DNA from 3 places in the Sessilibacter sp. MAH1 genome. Region 2 is predicted to be linked to each of the others. Evidence: predicted binding sites of a transcription regulator. Region 2 holds the regulator's gene; each other region holds the start of a gene.

Region 1 (6,967 bases), on a different contig from region 2:
GTTTGGTTCGGTTACTTTCCGCTGGGACTTTGGCATCAGCCATCTTCGTTAATCCAACCTTTAATTACTAAGGCAACACGTCCGGCATCTTCGGCAATAATTCCACGAATTGCGTTGAGTTGTTGTTCAAAATTCTCATCGGGACTGGGTAATGCCAGAGCATCACCACCGGTTAAAGTCACGGTTTCATCAGACAATGCGTCAAAGGCTTCAAGACCGGAGGCTTCGAGCGCAGCTAATTCTCTCGCCTCTTCTTCTTGTTTGGCTTTTAGACCAGAACCGGCCAAACTTTTTAATACAGGTCGTAATAATCCTAATAATAAAGCAAGAATAATTAATAACCCGACGACTTGTTTCGCAATACCCAGGAACCAAGGTTGCTCCCATATGGGAAGTTCATAACTCACTTCGTCGCGAATACCGGAGAAGGGACTGTTAATTACATTAACGCTATCGCCTCGTACCGCCGAAAAACCAATGCTATCGCGTACCAGTATAGTTAATCTTTCCAGTTCTTCTTGAGTCCAAGGTTGTGATTGCACTTCTCCAGTTTCTGCGTTAACAATATTTTTATCGTCAACAACCACGGCTACTGTTAAGCGCTTTACCTTGCCTAATTGATGTCGGGTGTAGCTTATGGTCCGATCTAATTCAAAATTACGCGTTGCTTGTTTACGAGTATTACTGGGTGGCGTTTGTTGGGTTGGGTCTTGTGGATTTGCTTGCTCTGGCGCTTGGGCATCGCCCGGCGGTTGATTACTTAATGCCCCCGGAATTCCAGCAATAATTTCTGAGCCAACACGCTGTTCATCAAGTGTTTGTTCACTGCGTACTGCACCTAAGTCTGGGTTGTAAATTTCATCGGCTTGTTCAATTTCGGTAAAATCAACGTCTGCGCTAATTTCTGCACGATAATTTCCGCTACCCACCAACGGATTTAAAATACCATTAACGCGGGCAATTAAATCGTTTTCAAGCTCACGGGTGTATTCCCGTTGACGAGCAGCCTCAACCAGTTCTGCCATTTCTTCACCGGTTGTTAATAAATTACCCTTTTGATCAACAACAGTTACGTCATCTAATTGTAATTCCGGAATGCTCGAAGCAACTAAATTAGCAATGGCTTTTACTTGTTCGTGTTTTAATCCTCTGCCCGGAAATAGCTCCAAAAAGACCGACGCCGTCGGTTTTCTGGCGTTGCGAACAAAGACCGATTCTTTAGGAATGGCTAAATGGACACGCGCAGCCCTAACGCTGTTAATGCTGGTGATTGTTTTCGCAAGTTCACCTTCTAGGCTGCGTTTGTAGCGAGCACCTTCCATAAATTGGCTAGTGCCCAAAGGTTGTTCTTGATCCAATAATTCAAAGCCAACCGATGCTTCACCGGGAATGCCCGCCTCGGCGAGTTTTAAACGTGCTTTGTGTACATCGTCTGCCGCAACCAACAGGGCGCTGGTGTTGGGATCGACCTTAAAGCGAATGTCGTTATATTCTAATATTTCCACCACTTCCGCAGAGTCTAAGCGATCTAAACTGCCATACAGCGGGCGAAAATCTTCTTTTTGCGTCCACAATACCACCGCAAAACCAATGGCGACGCTTGCCGCCAAGCCGACCATAAGACCAGCTTGGCGAATTAAATTTAAATTATTGAACCCTTCTAATAAATTATTAGATGCGGGCGAACTGTTCATTGACGCGCTTGTAGTTTCTGCCATTTCAAATACTCACATCACCGCTTAAATGGCCATATTCATAATTTCTTGATAAGCCTCAACAACCTTATTACGAACTTGTAAGGTTGCCTGAAAACCGATTTTAGCCTTTTCGCTTGCGATCATTACATCGGCAATGTCTACCGACTCGTCACCCATTGCATAAGCGTTTGATAAGGCTCCTGATTGATGTTGTAAACTGTTTACAGAATCAATTGCTTGGGCAAAAAGCTCATTAAATGCAGGGGCCTGTGCTTGATTAACCGAAGTGACACTGTCTTTAACGTCTAAGGCTACGTGATTAATATCTGGGACTTGCACCTGTGAGCGCATGTCTCGCATGTTAACCAGCAACTGTTGAATATCAGGTCGATTAGAAACATTCACAGTAAAAACCTTCCTCGTAAGTATCACTAAAATGATCAATTCATTGACGTGAATCTGCCAATAAACTGTCAATTCACCACTACTGACAGAAAGAGCACAATTTGGGCCATTCAAATGATCGATGTTTCTCTCTTAGAAGGGCTTATTAATTTGAAGCCATCAACAACTCGAATGGCAGAGTTAAAGAATTAAATAACGGTTAGAAATTAAAAATGTAATACCTCGAAAATGGTAATATCCGTTTTTGCCCGCCGACCAAACCAGAAATACAGTAATGGAATATGCCATGATTTCTTTATGGCAACCAATACGAATATAAATAATCAATCTACACTTAATTGAATGGCTATAGACAGCATGGACTATAGAAATCTAATAAAAAATTAATAATAAATATTCGCCTATAAAGCGGCACATAGATTGGTTTTATTACGAGTAAAATAATGATTCTTAAAAAACGATTGATGTTGTGGAGTTGTTTAATGGGCATAGTGCCCTGTTTTGTTATTGGCTTTACTGCTTTATGGATAAGTAGCCAAGCTCTTGAAGAAACGTCGTTCGCACACTTAGAAGCTGTGCGTGAAGAGAAAAAATCTTCAGTAAATCGATATTTAAACTCGATATTTTCTCAAGTTTCTTTAATGACCAAAGACCCATTTATTATAGAAGAATCGGCTCATATTATTGAGGCCTACAATCGTTTCATTAACGATTTAGATAACAAGGCCGGGAGTATTGACGAAGCTCGGCGACGTCTCGAAAAAAACTATCAAGATAATTTTTTGCCAGAATTTAAACGTCAAAACCCTTCAGAAATATTGCCAAAAGTCAGCGATTTACTTGGTAAACTTGACGATAAAGGCATTCTGCTCCAAGACGCTTATATAGCGCAAAATTCAAATCCACTCGGTCATAAAGATCTTTTAGCTAAAAGTGCTCTTTATCCTGTGTACGATCAGGTTCATGCTCGCCTTCATCCTAGTTTGAGTGAAGTACGTGCGGAATTGGAGTACTACGATATTTTTATCGTTCATCCAAAATCTGGCGACATTGTTTATACGGTCTTTAAAGAAATTGACTTTGCAACTTCGCTAAAATCAGGTCCCTATGCGCAAAGTGGTCTTGGAGACGCTTTTCGTCTAGCAATGAACAATAAACGCGATCAAAATCCTGTAATTCAAGACTTTTCTCATTATTTACCATCTTATAACGCACCGACTGGATTTGTTGCGCAACCAATATTTAATCAATCCGAAATGGTTGCAGTATTAATTGTTCAATTTCCGCTCAGTAGACTTAATGCCATTATGCAAGAACGGCCAGGTATGGGAGAGACGGGTGAAAGCTATCTGGTGGGTTCTGACAGACTCATGCGTTCGGATTCTTATTTTGATCCTAAAAGCCATTCGGTTATTGCGTCGTTCGCGAATCCAACATTAGGCTCTGTAAATACCGATGCGGTTACGCGAGCAATCAACGGCGAAACCGGATTGGATATCATCATTGACTACAACGGTAACCTGGTATTATCGGCCTACTCGCCTTTAAACGTTGCAGGCTTAAATTGGGTTATTTTATCGGAAATAGATAAATCCGAAGCTTTTGCTCATAGCTATTTACTGACTAACATTTCTGTGGCTATTTTAGCAATAGCACTTGTGGTAATTATTATTGCTTCTAATTTTTTAGCAAAATCAATTACCAAACCCTTGGGAGGCGAACCCGAAGAATTGGTAAAAATCGCAGACTTGGTTGCACGAGGTAACTTAGCCTATGCCTTTGATAAAAATGCTGCACCCAACAGTATATACAGCTCTATGGCAACCATGAGTAACCATTTAAGAGAGTTAGTGGGCAAAATATTAGATTCCGCAACCGGGCAAGCAGCCGCATCCGATCAACTCGCGCAAATTACGGTATCAACAACATCTAATTTTCATGCCCAAAATAAAGGTACCGCGCAAATAGCAGATGCTATTGGAAAAATGAATGAAACTGTGGTTGAAGTTTCGGACAATACACAAAAAGCGGTTACTATTGTTCGTGATGCAAAACAAGAATTAGAACACAGTGTTGATGAAGTTTTTCAAACCACGCGCGATATGCGCGAAGTGGCTAATTTTTTAAATCAAACACAAGCGACTTCAAGCCAGCTCACAGAACGCGTCAACAATATTACTGTGGTTGTGAATACCATTAGAGGCATTGCCGAACAAACCAATTTATTGGCGTTAAATGCGGCCATAGAAGCAGCCCGAGCCGGTGAACAAGGCCGAGGATTTGCGGTGGTTGCCGATGAAGTTCGAAGCCTTGCCAAAAACACTCGCGAAGAAACAGAAACCATTGCCAGTATTGTGGAGGCGTTACAAAAAGTCTCGTCTCAAACCGGGCAAGTGGTATCTAGTAGTGTGACACAAGCAAATGCAGTATCGGAACGAGCACAGCATACGGTAGAAAGTTTACGCAAAGTAGTTTCATCGGTTGAACACATAAATTCGATGATTTCGCAAATTGCCACAGCAACTGAACAACAATCTACAGTATCTGAAAATATCAGCCAAAGTGTAAATACCGTGCATAGTAAATCCGCCGAAGCAAGCCAAGCAATTGATGAAATTTCTTCGGCAACGGAAGAATTAGCCGAAAGAGCTAATTTACTTCAGGAATTAACCAAACGTTTTAAGCTGTAGGAATCTCTGAGTAAGTCATTCTTAATTTAATTAATGAGTCTACATCGGTAAAGCAACTTAATGTTTATACGTGCTTTTATTTATTAAGATTGGAATTAGCAACATATTTTTGTTTTTATGTCTTATGTCGTAAAAACCATTTAAATCGCAGTTAACTTTTTAATAGTAATGATTTTTCAACCGAGTAAACTGCACATAAAATCTAAAATACTACTTTAGGAACCTCTGATTAACTCATCCATGATTTAATCAGAGGACAGAAATTGAAAATGCGATTTCCAATTTCTTCACAATTTCAATCACTTACCGTTCTTGAAATTGGCGACACATCCTTGTGTCGCGAGAAACTCTAGGTTAATCAGAGTTTCCTTTAGCTTTTCTGGTGCTTAAAACTTCCGGTTTTTAAAAAAGCTAGAACCTGCTCAATAACCATAGGTTTGTTCATCATAAAACCGTGACTTACGGGTAAACAAATATGATCCGCTTCACCTGTAATTCGTGTGCTTGCAACCGTTACTTTACCGTCGTTAGGTTCTGGCAAAAATTTTTCTAGATACCAACCTTTATTAAGAGTTCCGGCAACAATACCCAGTTTAAAATTTACCGGGCCAAGTTGCGCTAAGTATCCATCAGGCTTAGTTTCTAGCTGTAAACCAGCAGGCCCATTTATAAAGGTAAAAGCGGGTAACCAACCGAGTTTATCGACTATTTCGCTGCCATGATTTGGCGGGCCAAGCATCACTACCCTATCAAGATTCTCGATGGTGTGTTTGCGCAAATATTCTCTGACTAAAATACCGCCCAATGAATGGGTTACAAAACTGATTGGTGCGTCTTTTGGGCATTCTTTTAACGCGTTAGGAATTGCGATTTCTGCTAAATCTTCAATTTTATAATGACGAGAAGGATAACTCTGATTAATAACCCGATATCCTTCTTGCTTAAGATGTTTTTCTAATAATTTAAAACAACGCGCGGTTCGCCCTAAGCCATGCAATAAAATAACAACGCGCTGTAACTCTAAGTTTTCCATAAGTTTGTGTTTTTAATCGATTAACTGATAATTATGAACATACCACTTAGAATTAGTGTTCTTCAATTATTAAATGACTCGCCAAAAACTAAAAAACCCGCACAAGGCGGGTTTTTTTAAGCTTATTAAACAACAATTACTTGCTGTTTTCGGCTAGGAACATCCAAGTTTCTTGAACGGTATCTGGTGTTAAAGAAACAGAAGTAATTTTTTGTTCCATTAACCATTTGGCAAGATCTGGATGGTCTGATGGGCCTTGACCACAAATACCTACGTATTTGCCCTGTGCACGACACGCATCAATAGCCATTTTAAGCATTTTCTTAACGGCTTCGTTACGTTCATCGAACAAGTGTGCAATCAAGCCAGAATCACGATCAAGACCAAGGGTTAGCTGAGTCATGTCGTTTGAACCGATTGAGAAACCATCGAAGTACTCAAGGAATTGATCGGCTAACAAGGCGTTAGAAGGCAATTCACACATCATGATGAGTTTTAAGCCATCTTCACCGCGCTTCAAACCGTTATCAGCAAGAATTTGCTCAACGGCTTGGGCTTCGCTCAAGGTACGTACGAATGGAATCATCAACCATACGTTTTCAAGACCGAGTTCGTTACGAACTTTTTTCATGGCTTTGCATTCAAGCTCGAAACAATCGCGGAAGCTTTCTGCAACGTAGCGTGAAGCACCACGGAAACCGATCATTGGGTTTTCTTCTTCTGGCTCGTACTGACGACCACCAACAAGGTTTGCGTATTCGTTCGATTTAAAGTCAGACATACGAACGATAACTTTGTTGGGGTAGAAAGACGCGGCAATAGTTGCAACGCCTTCGACGATTTTCTCGATGTAGAAATCAACCGGCGATGGATAACCAGAGGTCATTGCATCGATGGTTTTCTTCAATTCATCGGTTTGAGCATCGTAATTTAATAACGCTTTAGGGTGAATGCCGATTTGACGGTTAATGATGAACTCTAAACGCGCCAAGCCAACACCTTTGTTTGGCAACATCGCAAAGCTCATGGCGCGATCTGGGTTAGCAACGTTCATCATGACATCCATTTCAAGCTCTGGCATGTCGGTGGTATCGGTAGAAATCACTTCGAATTCTAATAAACCTGCCCAGATATTACCGGTG
Region 2 (6,967 bases):
ACAACCATTCGCCTCGGCAGTAAAAATGGTCGTGGTTGTTATTGGATTATTGTTATCAATCAATACCGCCGTGGCATTGCCAAGCGACAGCGATCAACCCATCAATATTGACGCCGACAGAGCTGAGCGAAATGACAAAACCGGAGTAACCATTTTCTCTGGCAACGCCAAACTCAAACAAGGCACCTTGGTAATCGTCGCAGATACAATCACCATTCATCATAAACCCGAAGGCGTAGAAAGTATTACAGCGACAGGAAATCCAGCAACGCTTGAACAAAAACCCAAAATCGACAAACCCACGGTTAAAGCCGAAGCTAAACGCATTCACTACTCTGTCATCAATGAGAAAATCAAACTGTCCGTAAATGCGCAAATTGATCAGGGCGACGGCTCGAAAATCAACAGCGATACCATCGATTACGACCTTAAAGACTCCTATGCCGTAGCGTCGGGTGAGAATCGAGTGAAGTTGATTATTCAACCTCAAAATAAAGACACCACAAACACCAACCAATAAACCTTGTTGAATCTTTCAATTAATCACTACCAGCACTAAGAGTTATGAGTCGACTGAGCGCTAAAAATTTGGCCAAAAGCTACGGATCGAGACAAATCGTATCCGACGTTTCATTTTCTGTGTCAACGGGAGAAGTTGTTGGCTTACTCGGCCCAAATGGTGCGGGAAAGACCACGTGTTTTTACATGATTGCAGGAATTGTTAAAGCCGATCACGGCAGCGTTTGGATCGACAACGAAGACATTACCAATCTTCCCATGCATGGCCGCGCCAGACGCGGACTTGGCTATCTCCCACAAGAAGCATCGGTATTTAGAAAGCTATCGGTCAAAGACAATATTTTAGCAATCTTAGAGACTCGATCCGATTTATCTGCAACAGATCGCAAAGACCGAGCGCAACAACTTTTAGAAGAATTTCACATCACCCACGTACAAGACAGCCAAGGCATCGCCCTATCCGGTGGTGAGCGTCGTCGCGTCGAAATTGCTCGCGCGCTAGCGACAGAACCACGCTTTATCCTCCTTGACGAACCCTTTGCCGGCGTGGACCCAAAATCCGTCGGTGATATCAAGCAAATTATTGAACACCTTCAATCACGAGGAATTGGCGTACTCATTACCGACCACAACGTTCGCGAGACCTTAGATATCTGCGAGAAAGCCTATATTGTGGGCGGCGGGTTTATCATTGCCGAAGGCGACGCTGAGACGGTTTTATCCAACCAAAAAGTAAGAGACACTTATTTGGGTGAAGGCTTTAAGCTCTAAATTGAGCCGCCACCTCAACCGACCCTCAATAAAACAACAAAAGCCTCGACACCTATCAAAGAACCCACAGAAAGACTCTTTTTTAGCCTACAAGACCACCCAAAAGACATTTTAGGCGACATTAAAAAACCGCTTTACCTTGCTGTTGAAATAGGCGAACATTGGTCTTACTGTTAAGTGATCAACAAGTAATCCCCTCCGCTAAAGCACTCGCTGTTCTTTTATTTTTCCCCTCAAAACATTTATTTAAAGAAAATTCAAGGTTGGGCATATTTTTTGCTTAATAGATGTTGCAAAAACGCCCCTTTCAAGTCTACACTGACACTAAGCTTGATCAGAATCAGCTCCGATTCTGACACCGTTTTTGGAAGTAGTGTCAAGTTATGAAACAATCATTACAGCTAAAAATGGGTCAACAATTAACGATGACCCCTCAGTTGCAGCAAGCCATTCGCCTGCTACAACTCTCAACGCTCGATCTTCAACAAGAGATTCAAGAAGCTCTTGAGTCTAATCCCATGCTCGAAGTTAGCGAATCCGATGACTCTCACCTTGATAGCGGTGAGTCCGGCGACAACAGCGAACAACCCAACGAAATTTCCGACAACTTCAGCGAAGAAAAAGTTACCGCAACCGCATCCGAATCCGAATCCGATTCTGGCGACGCCCAAGAAGGCGAATGGCAGGAAAACATTCCCGAGGATTTACCCGTTGATACCCAGTGGGACGACATTTACCAAGGCAGTAGCAACTCTTCCTCGTCATCAGCCGTAGAACGAGACGACAGCTTTTTCGACAGCCAAATCGACAACACCGAGACCCTTCAAGAATACTTACTGTGGCAATTGAATCTGACTCCGATGTCAGAAACCGATCGAACCATTGCTTTAGCAATCATAGACTCGGTAGAGCCCAGCGGTTTGCTCTCAAGCAGTATCGAGGAGATTTTTCACGGCCTACGCGGTGACTGGCGTGAGAATGACGAAGATGCCGAACAAGAAAGCGGTGAGCTTGAAGCTTCTGAACCTCTAAACGAAGACGCAGATACAGACGAAGACCTAAGCCTCGACGAAGTGATTGCGGTTCAACACCGACTTCAACTGTTTGATCCTATCGGCTCTTGCAGCGTCGATTTGTCTGAATGTTTGATGGTACAACTCAATCAATACGCCAAAGAAACACCCGGACTGGAAACCGCCAAGGCGGTAGTTGCAGAGCATCTAGCGTTACTTGGCAGTCGTGACTACAAACAGTTAATGCGTAAATGTCGCGTTAAAGAGCCCGAACTCAAAGTTGCGATCGATTTAATTCAGGAATTAACACCTCATCCCGGCGCTACTATCGGCAGCAGCGATACCAGTTATATCGTTCCCGATGTTTTTGTGAGCAAGCAAGAAGGTCGCTGGATCGTAGAGCTGAACCCAGAAATAGCCCCTAAAATTCGCATCAACAACAATTACGCCAGTCTTGTAAAGCGTGCCGATAGCAGTGAAGACAACACCTTCTTGCGAGATAATTTACAAGAAGCACGCTGGTTCTTGAAAAGTTTACAAAGCCGCAACGAGACTCTACTGAAGGTTGCAAGCTGCATTGTTGAAAAACAACAGGGCTTTTTGGATTTCGGCCCAGAATCCATGAAACCTCTAGTACTTCACGACATTGCCGAAGACGTAGGCATGCATGAGTCGACAATTTCACGGGTAACAACGCAAAAATACATGCACACGCCTCAAGGCATCTTTGAGTTAAAATACTTTTTCTCAAGCCACGTCAGCACAGACAATGGCGGCGAATGCTCTTCAACCGCAATACGTGCCATTATCAAAAAGCTGGTTGCCGCAGAAGACGCTCGCAAACCCTTAAGCGACAGCAAAATTACCGCGTTACTGGCAGACCAAGGCATTCAAGTCGCCCGAAGAACCATTGCGAAATATCGCGAATCCTTGGGTATTCCAGCCTCGAACGAACGTAAAAGACTGGTCTGACCAACCATGACTCGGTGATCTCGACCCTAATTCATACCCGATTACACGGGTTTAAAACCTGTGTAATCAATGACTTAACTCTGACATGAGGAATAACAATGACTCTTAGCATCAGTGGGCACCACGTCGAAGTCACCGACTCTATTCGAAATTATGTTGAAACTAAATTTGAAAAACTCGGCAAACACAACCCGCAAATCACTACAATCAATGTTGTATTAAGGGTTGAAAAACAAAGACAAAAAGCAGAAGCTTCCGTACACATAAGTGGCAAAGATATATTTGCCGAGAGTGAATCTGACGATCTGTATATTGCCATCGATGAAATGGCCGTAAAATTAGATCGGCAATTGCTCAAACATAAAGAGAAAGCAACCAGCCACCGTTGATTATGGACCTCTCCAGCATTCTTACTCCCAGCCGCGTTAAATGTGGCTTGGAGGGATCAAGTAAAAAGCGAACATTAGAAAATGTCGCGCAATTCATTACTAAAGGATTCCCAGTTCTTGACGCTGATGAGCTCTTTCGCCGCCTGATGGCCCGCGAAAGACTCGGCTCGACCGGAATCGGGCAAGGAATTGCGATTCCGCATTGCCGACTGGAAAACTGTACCGGCGTCATGGGAGCGTTATTTAAACTTAATACGCCATTGGACTTTGACGCCATCGATGACGCGCCCGTAGATCTGATCTTTACGCTGCTAGTCCCCGAGGAAGCGGATGACTCCCACCTTAAAACTCTGGCGAAAATCGCTGAGGTTTTGTCCCAAACCGAGCTGGTAAAAAAATTGCGCAACTGCAAAAGTGATGAAGAGTTGTACCAAGTTATTACCCAGCAGTAATCTTTCGTTTCGCGGAGCATAAAATGGAGTTGGTCATTGTTAGCGGCAGATCAGGCTCAGGCATCAGCAGTGCTTTACGTGCGCTGGAAGACGCCGGAATGATTTGTATCGACAACTTTCCAATTACCCTGCTCAAGTATTTGGTCACATCACAAACGGATCAGTCCAAACAATTCGCCGTAAGCATTGATGCGCGCAGTAACCTACAAGAGTTAGAAGCTTTCGATAGTTTGTTTCCACAGCTAGAGAGTTTATGCCGCAAGACACAAATCATTTTTTTGGATGCCCGAGACGATGTTCTCATTCAGCGTTTTAGTGAGACTCGCCGCAAACATCCGCTAACATCCGATAATGTTGATTTGAAAGACGCTATTTTGGCGGAGTCTGAGCTTTTAAGGCCCATTCAAACCCGTGCAAGCCGAGTTATAGACACCAGTAATTTAAGTGTGCATGACCTTCGAAATCTGGTTCATAAATGGGTGACAGGTTCAGGAGCACCGCACATGGCGGTGCAGTTTCAGTCCTTCGGATTTAAACGCGGGTTGCCAGCTGATGCCGATCTAGTCTTCGATGTGCGCTGCTTGCCCAATCCATTTTGGATTCCCAAGTTGCGCGGCTGTACGGGTAATGATCCAGAAGTTGTACAGTTTTTAAAGAGTCAATCAATGGTTCACGCTATGATCGATTCAACACAAAACTTTTTAAAACAATGGTTACCTGAATACGAAAAAAGCAATCGCAGCTACATAACCATTGCTATCGGTTGCACCGGTGGGCAACATCGCTCTGTATATGTCTGTAATGCGCTCGCCGACCAATTAAAAGAAGATTTCGAAAATATACTCGTCCGCCATCGCGATCTGGCGGTGCCGAATCGCTCAAAAACGTCATAGCCGTGTACGGTTATAGTAGTAAACCGTCATAGCGGTAAACTACAGAGAGCATTCTTTTTTTAAAATTTCGATAATTTTCTAAAATAGCGACAATAATAACGATAAACGTTCTATTATTAGCCATCGAAATACAATAATAACAACAAAAGAACTCAACAATAATTTCATAAATCGCGATTAAGTTAACTCATTAAAAGTCACTCAATCACTTTTTATTACTATTCCAAGCGCCTACACAATGATCGAAAAGAATATCCTGGTCTCCAACACCAAAGGCTTGCATGCTCGTGCCGCTACTAAGCTCGCCAAATTGGCTATGCAATTTAGCGCGACACTTTCTATTGAAGCCAATGGAAAAAAAGCAGATTGCAAAAGCGTTATGTCGATTCTGTTATTGGCGGCATCTGCGGGCACTTTAGTAACCATCTGTGCAGATGGCAGCGATGAACAAGCTGCGCTTACTGCGATTGAAGCTTTATTTGCCGATAAATTTGAAGAAGACAATTGAACCCTTTTCACTGCCGTGTATTTTCAGACTTATATTTCCGCTAATATTTCGCACAAATAATTAATAAAACCTTCGTTTTATTTGAAAGCTAATTAATAACAAGATTAATCATTCGAAATCGCCTGCCCCAAAAAGTCTTTAAAAAAGAAATCTTTATCACACCGACTTGTCATGAACATTGCCTAGTCTCTAAACTAACAATATTGATTCACCCGCCTACAAAATCGTGTTTCAACCGAATTGTTAACTTTTTTGGTTGATAAAGCACCGCACGAATAAGCCATCATTAACTGAAGTGGGAATTTATGGCCTCTAGTAAATCGAAAACGCAGCTACTGACTCTAGAATCCCATTCAAAATTAACCGAGATATTATCGGCGCTCGATAGCGGCGCGTTTAATTCAACACGTCGGATGTTGAATGGCCTTCAACCGGCCGCAATTGCGCACTTATTAGCATCTTCACCACCCAATCGCCGGATGTTAATTTGGGAGTGGGTAGATAAAGAGCTTGAAGGTGAGGTAATTCAAGAACTGCCTGACAATGTTCGCGGCCAGCTTTTGAACGAGATGGATACTGCCGATCTTGCAGCAATGGCCGAAGAACTGGAAGCCGATAACGTTGCGGATATTCTTCAACAGCTCCCAGACCAAGTGATTCAAGAAGTTTTGGCGACCATGTCGAGCCAAAACCGGTCTCTTGTAGAGTCGATACTGTCCTACGATGAAGACACCGCCGGTGGTTTAATGAACACCGACACCATCACCGTGCGGCCGGATATCACTCTCGACGTAGTTCTTAGATACTTAAGACGACACGAAGAATTACCCAACTCGACCTATTATCTTATTGTCGTCAACCGATCGGACATTTTCTTGGGTTTGTTACCCATTACCAAATTATTGACCTGCGATCCGAGTTTAACCGTGCGCGAGATCATGGATACAGACGTGACGGCAATTCATTGCGAAATGAAAGACACCGAAGTAGCCAGTCTGTTTGAACGCGAAGACTGGGTAATGGCACCGGTTATCGACGATGAAGGAAAATTGATTGGACGTATCACCATTGACGACGTTGTTGACGTAATTCGAGAAGGTGCCGATCACTCCTTAATGAGTATGGCGGGTCTTGAAGATGACTCGGACACCTTTGCGTCGGTACGTAAAACCTCGCCTCGACGCGCTATCTGGTTAGGCATCAACCTGTTAACCGCCATCATCGCATCCATGGTGATTAGCCTATTCCAAGATACCATCGACAAGGTTGTAGCTTTAGCAGTGTTAATGCCCATTGTCGCAAGTATGGGTGGTGTTGCCGGCAGTCAGACCTTAACCGTGATTATTCGAGGCATAGCGCTTGGTCATATTGGTCGAGGAAACCTCTCTTGGCTACTCAGCAGAGAGTTTCAAGTCGGCCTAATTAACGGCATTGTCTGGGCTGCGATTAT
Region 3 (6,967 bases), on a different contig from region 2:
TCATTATAATAGAAATCTAGGTTTACAATCCTAGTTACCTCAATAACCCTTGAGATTAACCACAAAACGCGCGCTACTGTGCAACGACCTAATTCAAATCAATGAACAATCACCCGCCGTACGAAAACACGACTGATAAACCTGCGGCCGCAGCCGTATTCGGGTGTGTGATCGCCGGTGGCAAAAGCCAAAGAATGAACGGGAGCGACAAGCCTTTCATGACGCGGGAAAACAGCCTCCTTATAGACATTGCATTGAATCATCTCTGCAAGGCCGACATAACAACCTGCGCCATTTCGTCTAGCTCTAAATTAAAATCTCGCTTTGAAGAGTTCTTAAAAACCCGCTCGTCAAACATCTCCGTGATTGATGTACTTGAAGATGAACCTCAATTTACCAACAAGGGCCCTCTCGCTGGACTGTTCACAGCCTTGCGTTGGGCATACAAAATAAATCCGCACTCTTTGGTGTATACCTGTCCGGTAGACACCCCCTTACTTAATACAGAAATTCCTGTTCGTCTTCTCAATTCTTTTTATCAAAATAACTGCGACTGCGTTATTGCGGCCCAAGGCGATAAACTCCATCCAATTATCGGTGTCTGGCAATCGAGCAGTTATAAGACACTGGCAGAATTTCTGAACACCTCTCAAAAATACAGCTTTCATGCTTGGCTTTCGCATATTGATCCAAACGTCGTTGATTTTAGCTTTTTAGATCCTTCCACCTTTTTAAACATTAATACTCCGTCAGACCTTCTCGACCCTATCTAACCAAAAAATTGCACCAATAAAATACATATTACAAATTCCAAAAAATATCCAATTCGATAAATCTCATCAAACGATAACTTTTTGAATTTATTTTAGATCACAGTATTTATCATTTTGCTTTTCATTGGTGCGATTTAAAATAAATTAATTCACCACTATTGATCACAGAATTAATATTTGCATTATTATTGACCTATTATTTTTTGATCAATGATCAATAATGATAACCAAGCGCCCCATTTAATCTCCTGATTTTTATAGATTTTTTGCCAAAAAAGCGCCATTTTGAAACTTTGGCAAGGGAATTGCGATGTAAGAGCATAGAACCAATTAGCCATTTCATAGCACATTAGGGTATCTAGGAGTCATAAATGGAAAAACGAGATCAGGACGCAAAATCTGTATTTAAGCGCATAACTTTATTCAAGCATCTTTTAGGTGCAGCAGTTACTTCAATTGCATTAACCGCAACTGGCTTAGTAACAGCCGAAGAATTAGAGTTAGAAAAAGAAGATCTAAAATTCGGTTTTATTAAATTGACCGACATGGCTCCTTTGGCAGTTGCCTACGAAAATGGATATTTTGAAGATGAAGGACTTTATGTAACGCTCGAAGCACAGGCCAACTGGAAAGTATTGTTGGATCGCGTTATTGATGGCCAACTTGATGGCGCACACATGCTTGCCGGTCAGCCGTTAGGTGCAACCATTGGCTTTGGTACACAAGCGCACGTTGTTACTGCATTTAGCATGGATTTAAACGGCAACGGTATTACGGTTTCCAACGATATTTGGGAACAAATGAAGCCGAATATTCCAAAACAAGCTGACGGAAAACCTGTTCACCCAATTAAAGCAGACGCTTTAAAACCGGTTGTGGATAAATACAAGGCCGAAGGCAAACCTTTTAAAATGGGCATGGTATTTCCGGTATCCACTCACAACTACGAACTTCGTTATTGGTTAGCTGCTGGCGGTATTCACCCAGGGTATTACGCTCCACACAAAGGTGATACTTCGGGCACCATTAATGCCGATGCTTTATTATCAGTAACACCGCCACCACAAATGCCTGCTACCTTAGAAGCCGGTACTATTTATGGCTACTGTGTCGGTGAACCTTGGAACCAACAAGCCGTATTTAAAGGTATTGGTGTTCCAGTTGTTACCGATTACGAAATTTGGAAAAACAACCCAGAAAAAGTATTCGGTGTATCCAACAAATGGGCCGAAGAAAACCCAAATACACATTTAGCCGTTGTTAAAGCATTAATTCGCGCCGCCAAATGGTTGGACGAAAATGATAACGCTAACCGTCCAGCCGCTGTAAAAATTCTATCGAAACCTAATTACGTTGGTGCCGATTACGACGTTATTGCCAACTCAATGACCGGTACTTTTGAATACGAAAAAGGCGACAAGCGCTCTGTTCCAGACTTCAACGTATTCTTCCGTTACTACGCAACCTACCCTTATTATTCAGATGCCATTTGGTACTTAACGCAAATGCGTCGCTGGGGACAAATCGACGAGCCAAAATCCGACAGCTGGTTCTTTGAAGTTGCGAAAAAAGTGTATAAGCCAGAAATCTATATGCAAGCTGCTCAGATGCTAATTGAAGAAGGCAAAATGAAGAAAGAGGATTTCCCGTTTGGTACAGACGGTTTCCGCGATCCTCAAACACATTTTATTGACAATATTACCTACGACGGCCGCAAACCAAATGAATATCTAGAAAAATTCAGCATTGGTTTAAAAGGCGACACGGTTCTTTAAGCAACATTTATAAGGCGGAGATATTCTCCGCCCTCTCAAATTACACGTAAAAATCAAGCCATAACATCATTCATTAACTCGCGGCATCTTAATATGCTGCGCACAGAATACGAAGGTAAAGCACATGTTAAATCGCAGTATTCGATTTTTCGAGCTTACAGGCATGAGCTGGTTAATTCCTATTGCCAACATATTGGCGGGAAAAAATCCAAAGGCTCAATTGAATCAATTACTCTCGAGTCTAGGCGCACCTTTAGCCGCGTTTTTAATTTTTTTATTACTCTGGTCTGTTGCCGCTAAAAATATTGAAACCAGCTTAGGTAACCTTCCAGGACCCAGCCAAACCTGGGAACAATTTCAGTCATTAATAGCTGAGCACGTTGAAGCTCGCGAAAAAGAAGCAACGTTTTATGAACGCCAAGAAGAGCGTAATGAAAAACGAATTGCAAAAGGCGAAGAACCTAAAGAAATTCGTCCGTACACTGGTTCACCAACATTTTTCGATCAGATTTTTACCAGCTTATACACCGTTTTTGTCGGCTTTGCAGTAGCCTCAATTATTGCAGTTCCAGTTGGTATTATTTGCGGTCTAAATTCAACCATTTACACAGGATTAAATCCATTAATTCAAATTTTCCGCCCAGTATCACCTCTTGCATGGTTACCTATTGTCACCATGGTGGTAAGTGCACTGTACACAACGGACGACCCGATTCTCGCAAAATCGTTTGTGATTTCAGCTTTTACCGTAACGCTTTGTTCACTTTGGCCAACACTCATTAATACGACAGTTGGTGTTTCAACTATCGATAAAGACCTTATTAACGTAAGCCGAGTTCTACGTTTAAGTTGGCCAACCAAAATATTTAAAGTAGTCGTTCCTGCGTCATTACCCATGATATTTACAGGTTTACGCCTATCACTTGGTGTGGGCTGGATGGTGTTAATTGCCGCAGAAATGCTGGCGCAAAACCCAGGCCTTGGTAAATTCGTTTGGGATGAATTCCAAAATGGTAGCTCGAACTCGTTAGGTAGAATTTTAGTGGCAGTATTTGTTATCGGGATTATCGGCTTCTTACTAGATCGAGTAATGCTGACTCTACAAAAAGCGGTGTCCCACGATAAAACACAAGAAGTTCGATAAACGCTGCGTCACGCATTAAATATTAAGAGGTTCACCATGACAGGTACATACTTAGACATTTCTGGCGTTTCTATCGAATTTCCAACGCCTAATGGTCCGTTTAAAGCATTAGACAATGTTCATTTAAAAATTAAACAAGGCGAATTTATTTCGTTAATAGGTCACTCCGGCTGCGGAAAATCTACCGTATTAAATATTGTTGCAGGCCTGTACAGAGCGACCCAAGGCGGCGTAATTTTGCAAGGCAAAGAAGTGGTTGAACCGGGTCCAGATCGGGCGGTTGTATTCCAAAACCATTCGCTATTTCCTTGGTTAACCTGCTACGAAAATGTTCGTCTTGCCGTCGATAAAGTCATGAAAGGCAAAAGCAGAGCAGAGCGTCATGAGTGGACCGAACATAATTTAAAATTAGTGCACATGGGCCATGCCATGCATAAACGCCCGGACGAAATTTCTGGTGGTATGAAACAGCGCATTGGTATCGCTCGCGCCTTGGCGATGCAACCAAAAGTTTTATTAATGGACGAGCCCTTCGGTGCACTGGATGCGCTAACCCGAGCACACATGCAAGACTCATTGATGGAAATTCAAAACGAATTAAACAACACCGTTATTATGATTACGCACGATGTTGATGAAGCCGTTTTGTTATCAGATCGTATCGTTATGATGACCAATGGTCCTGCGGCAACTGTAGGCGAGATATTAGAAGTAGATTTACCTCGTCCACGTGAGCGTTTAGTACTGGCAGATGATCCAACATACAACCATTACCGCGCCGAAGTCTTAAAATTCTTACACGAACGTCATTCTAAAAAAGACGTTCCGCAAACACCAAAAAAGATTGAGGCGGTTGCTCACAGCAACACACCATCGACACCCGCCAAAAAAAGTGTCGCCGCTTGAGCCGTATCAATAAGCGTAAATTAAATAAAGGAAACTCTGATTCACTCAGAGTTTCTGCGACACGAGGATGTGTCGCCAACTTCAAGAACGATGAGTATTTGAAATTGTATAAAAATTGAAAATAGCATTTTCAATTTCTGCCCTCTTATTAAATCAAAGATGAGTTAATAAGAGATTCTAAAAATTTATTATTTTACCTTTTGGAATTGTTTTACTTTTTGGACAAGATGTCACTTGCAAAGGGAGTTGCACCCTACCCACATAATAAAACTTAAAAAGTGGGTAAAAAATTCTTGCATTAAATACATATTATATTAATTGATTTTAACAGCCAGGGAACAATCCTTATAAAGCATTTCTGGACTTGAATCGTTAGGAGACAATCGAATGAAACATCTTAAACAATCTCTTATTACTCTGGCCGTTTGTGCGGCAACCACAAGTTCTTTCAGCGTCAATGCCGACGTATTAACTGAAATGCTTGAAGGTGCAAAACTCTACGGTGACTTTCGTTTACGTTACGAATCCGTAGATCAAGATAACGCCTTAGATGACGCAAGCGCTCTTACTCTTCGTTCACGTATTGGATTTAAAACCGCGGAAGTCAATCATTTCTCTGCTACCGCAGAAATTGAAGATAGCCGAGTTGTGTTAGGTGAAGATGATTTCTCGGTCCCTCAAACGGGCTTTAATACCGGTGAATTTTCTGTAGTGGCAGATCCAGAAGTTACCGAGCTAGACCAAGCCTTTGTGCAATACGGCACCGAAACTCTTACCGCAAAATTAGGTCGTCAAGTATTTGTATTAGACGGACAACGCTTCATTGGTGATGTTGGCTGGAGGCAAGATCGTCAAACATTTGATGCCTTAAGTGTTGCGTATAATCCAACCAAAGAAATTACCGTAACAGGTGCTTATTTAGATAAGCGTAATCGCATTTTTGCTGACGACGCCGACATCGATTCAAAAGATTTCATTGGTAACGTTAGTTTCAAAACCGCAATCGGTAAAGTTGTTGGTTACTCTTACCTACTTGAAAACGAAGAAAACGACACTGAGCTTGATACCTACGGTATTAGCTTAGACGGCAGCGCAGCAATTAATGAGAAGGCGAAATTTTTGTACCACGCGGAATTTGCCACCCAAGAAACCGATACCGATTTCGATGCTGATTATTTATTCTTAGAAGCCGGTGTTAAGGTTGCCAACATTACCGCCAAAATTGGTTACGAGCTTTTAGGTTCTGACGACGGCCAATACGGTTTTTCTACGCCGTTAGCTACCTTACATAAATTCAACGGTTGGGCAGATATTTTCTTAAATACTCCAGCAACCGGGCTAGAAGATACCTACCTAAGCTTAAGCGCCAAAGTAGGCCCAGGCAACGCAACCGTTGTCTATCATGAATTCGATACCGACGAAGACACAGCAGCAATTTCCGATTTGGGCAGCGAATTAGATTTACAATACGCGTTTAAATTCGGTAAAAAATATTCAGCGGGTATTAAAGCCGCGTTCTACAGCGCTGATGATGTAGCGGTTGATACCGATAAAGTTTGGGTTTGGGTTAGTAAAGCGTTCTAATCAATTATCCAACGTAATAAAAAAAGCCTCTTTTAAAGAGGCTTTTTTTAACTGGCAATTTTTAGCCATTTTCGACCAGAACTATTTGGCGAAAGCGGACGATGATCTTCACCATTATCTAATAGATATTTAAATATTGCGTCGGTAATGGTTTTACCACCGCCAGGAATACCTTGGGTTCCAAAAAGTCGATTGAACTCAAAGAAATAAGGCCTGTCACCAACCATCGCAATATCAAAACCTGCATGATTAATTCCCAGTGTTTTTGCCCATGTTAATACAAACTCAATGGCTTGATCGGGAATATTTTTATAGTCTACAGTACCACCACGAGATACATTGGTATGAAAACTTCTATCAGATTGGTGCCGCCAATAAGAAGCAACCACCTCCCCTCCAACCAAAACAATACGCAAATCCTTCTCAATCGGCAGCTGTTCCTGAACGTACAAACTGTCGGCTATAGACACATACTGCTTCCACTGTACATAGTCTTCAATCAACCAAACACCAACACCCTGAGAAGCCTTAGGCAATTTAGCCACAAACGGTGTTGATAACTCATTCCATATACGATCTGCCTGCTCAGGTGTATTCTTACAGATCCAAGTTTGAGGTGTATTTATCGGAAAAAGTAACTGAGCAACACGGCTCATCTCGATCTTATCGTGACCGATGCGATAGGTCGCAGGACTTGGAAAAATTTGACACTCACACCCGTAGAGTAATGAATTGAGCTGCCAATATTCAGGGAACAACACCCAATCCGCTGAACTTAAAAGCGA

The links. The regulator sigma-54, encoded in region 2, starts transcription at its own class of promoters, with help from an activator protein. The targets are predictions, from matches to a motif close to TGGCACANNNNTTGCNNT.
Region 1: the regulator sigma-54 is predicted to act here: its motif matches at 2,194-2,211, upstream of fliE (flagellar hook-basal body complex protein FliE).
Region 3: the regulator sigma-54 is predicted to act here: its motif matches at 1,068-1,085, upstream of ACYQ28_RS05785 (CmpA/NrtA family ABC transporter substrate-binding protein).

What each region holds. Positions count from the first base shown of each region.
Region 1 covers NZ_BAAGIC010000011.1:27,613-34,579, reverse strand. Annotated here, with positions in the region: gene fliG (flagellar motor switch protein FliG) at 1-43, opposite strand, end outside; gene fliF (flagellar basal-body MS-ring/collar protein FliF) at 36-1,694, opposite strand; gene fliE (flagellar hook-basal body complex protein FliE) at 1,740-2,102, opposite strand; gene ACYQ28_RS11930 (methyl-accepting chemotaxis protein) at 2,585-4,792, shown strand; gene ACYQ28_RS11925 (alpha/beta fold hydrolase) at 5,163-5,825, opposite strand; gene ppsA (phosphoenolpyruvate synthase) at 5,962-6,967, opposite strand, start outside.
Region 2 covers NZ_BAAGIC010000015.1:73,037-80,003, reverse strand. Annotated here, with positions in the region: gene lptA (lipopolysaccharide transport periplasmic protein LptA) at 1-520, shown strand, start outside; gene lptB (LPS export ABC transporter ATP-binding protein) at 565-1,290, shown strand; gene ACYQ28_RS14675 (RNA polymerase factor sigma-54) at 1,674-3,275, shown strand; gene hpf (ribosome hibernation-promoting factor, HPF/YfiA family) at 3,374-3,664, shown strand; gene ptsN (PTS IIA-like nitrogen regulatory protein PtsN) at 3,667-4,116, shown strand; gene rapZ (RNase adapter RapZ) at 4,140-5,009, shown strand; gene ACYQ28_RS14655 (HPr family phosphocarrier protein) at 5,248-5,517, shown strand; gene mgtE (magnesium transporter) at 5,823-6,967, shown strand, end outside.
Region 3 covers NZ_BAAGIC010000004.1:181,284-188,250, forward strand. Annotated here, with positions in the region: gene ACYQ28_RS05780 (molybdenum cofactor guanylyltransferase) at 102-773, shown strand; gene ACYQ28_RS05785 (CmpA/NrtA family ABC transporter substrate-binding protein) at 1,145-2,548, shown strand; gene ACYQ28_RS05790 (ABC transporter permease) at 2,673-3,692, shown strand; gene ACYQ28_RS05795 (ABC transporter ATP-binding protein) at 3,729-4,598, shown strand; gene ACYQ28_RS05800 (alginate export family protein) at 4,986-6,182, shown strand; gene ACYQ28_RS05805 (ATP-grasp domain-containing protein) at 6,230-6,967, opposite strand, start outside.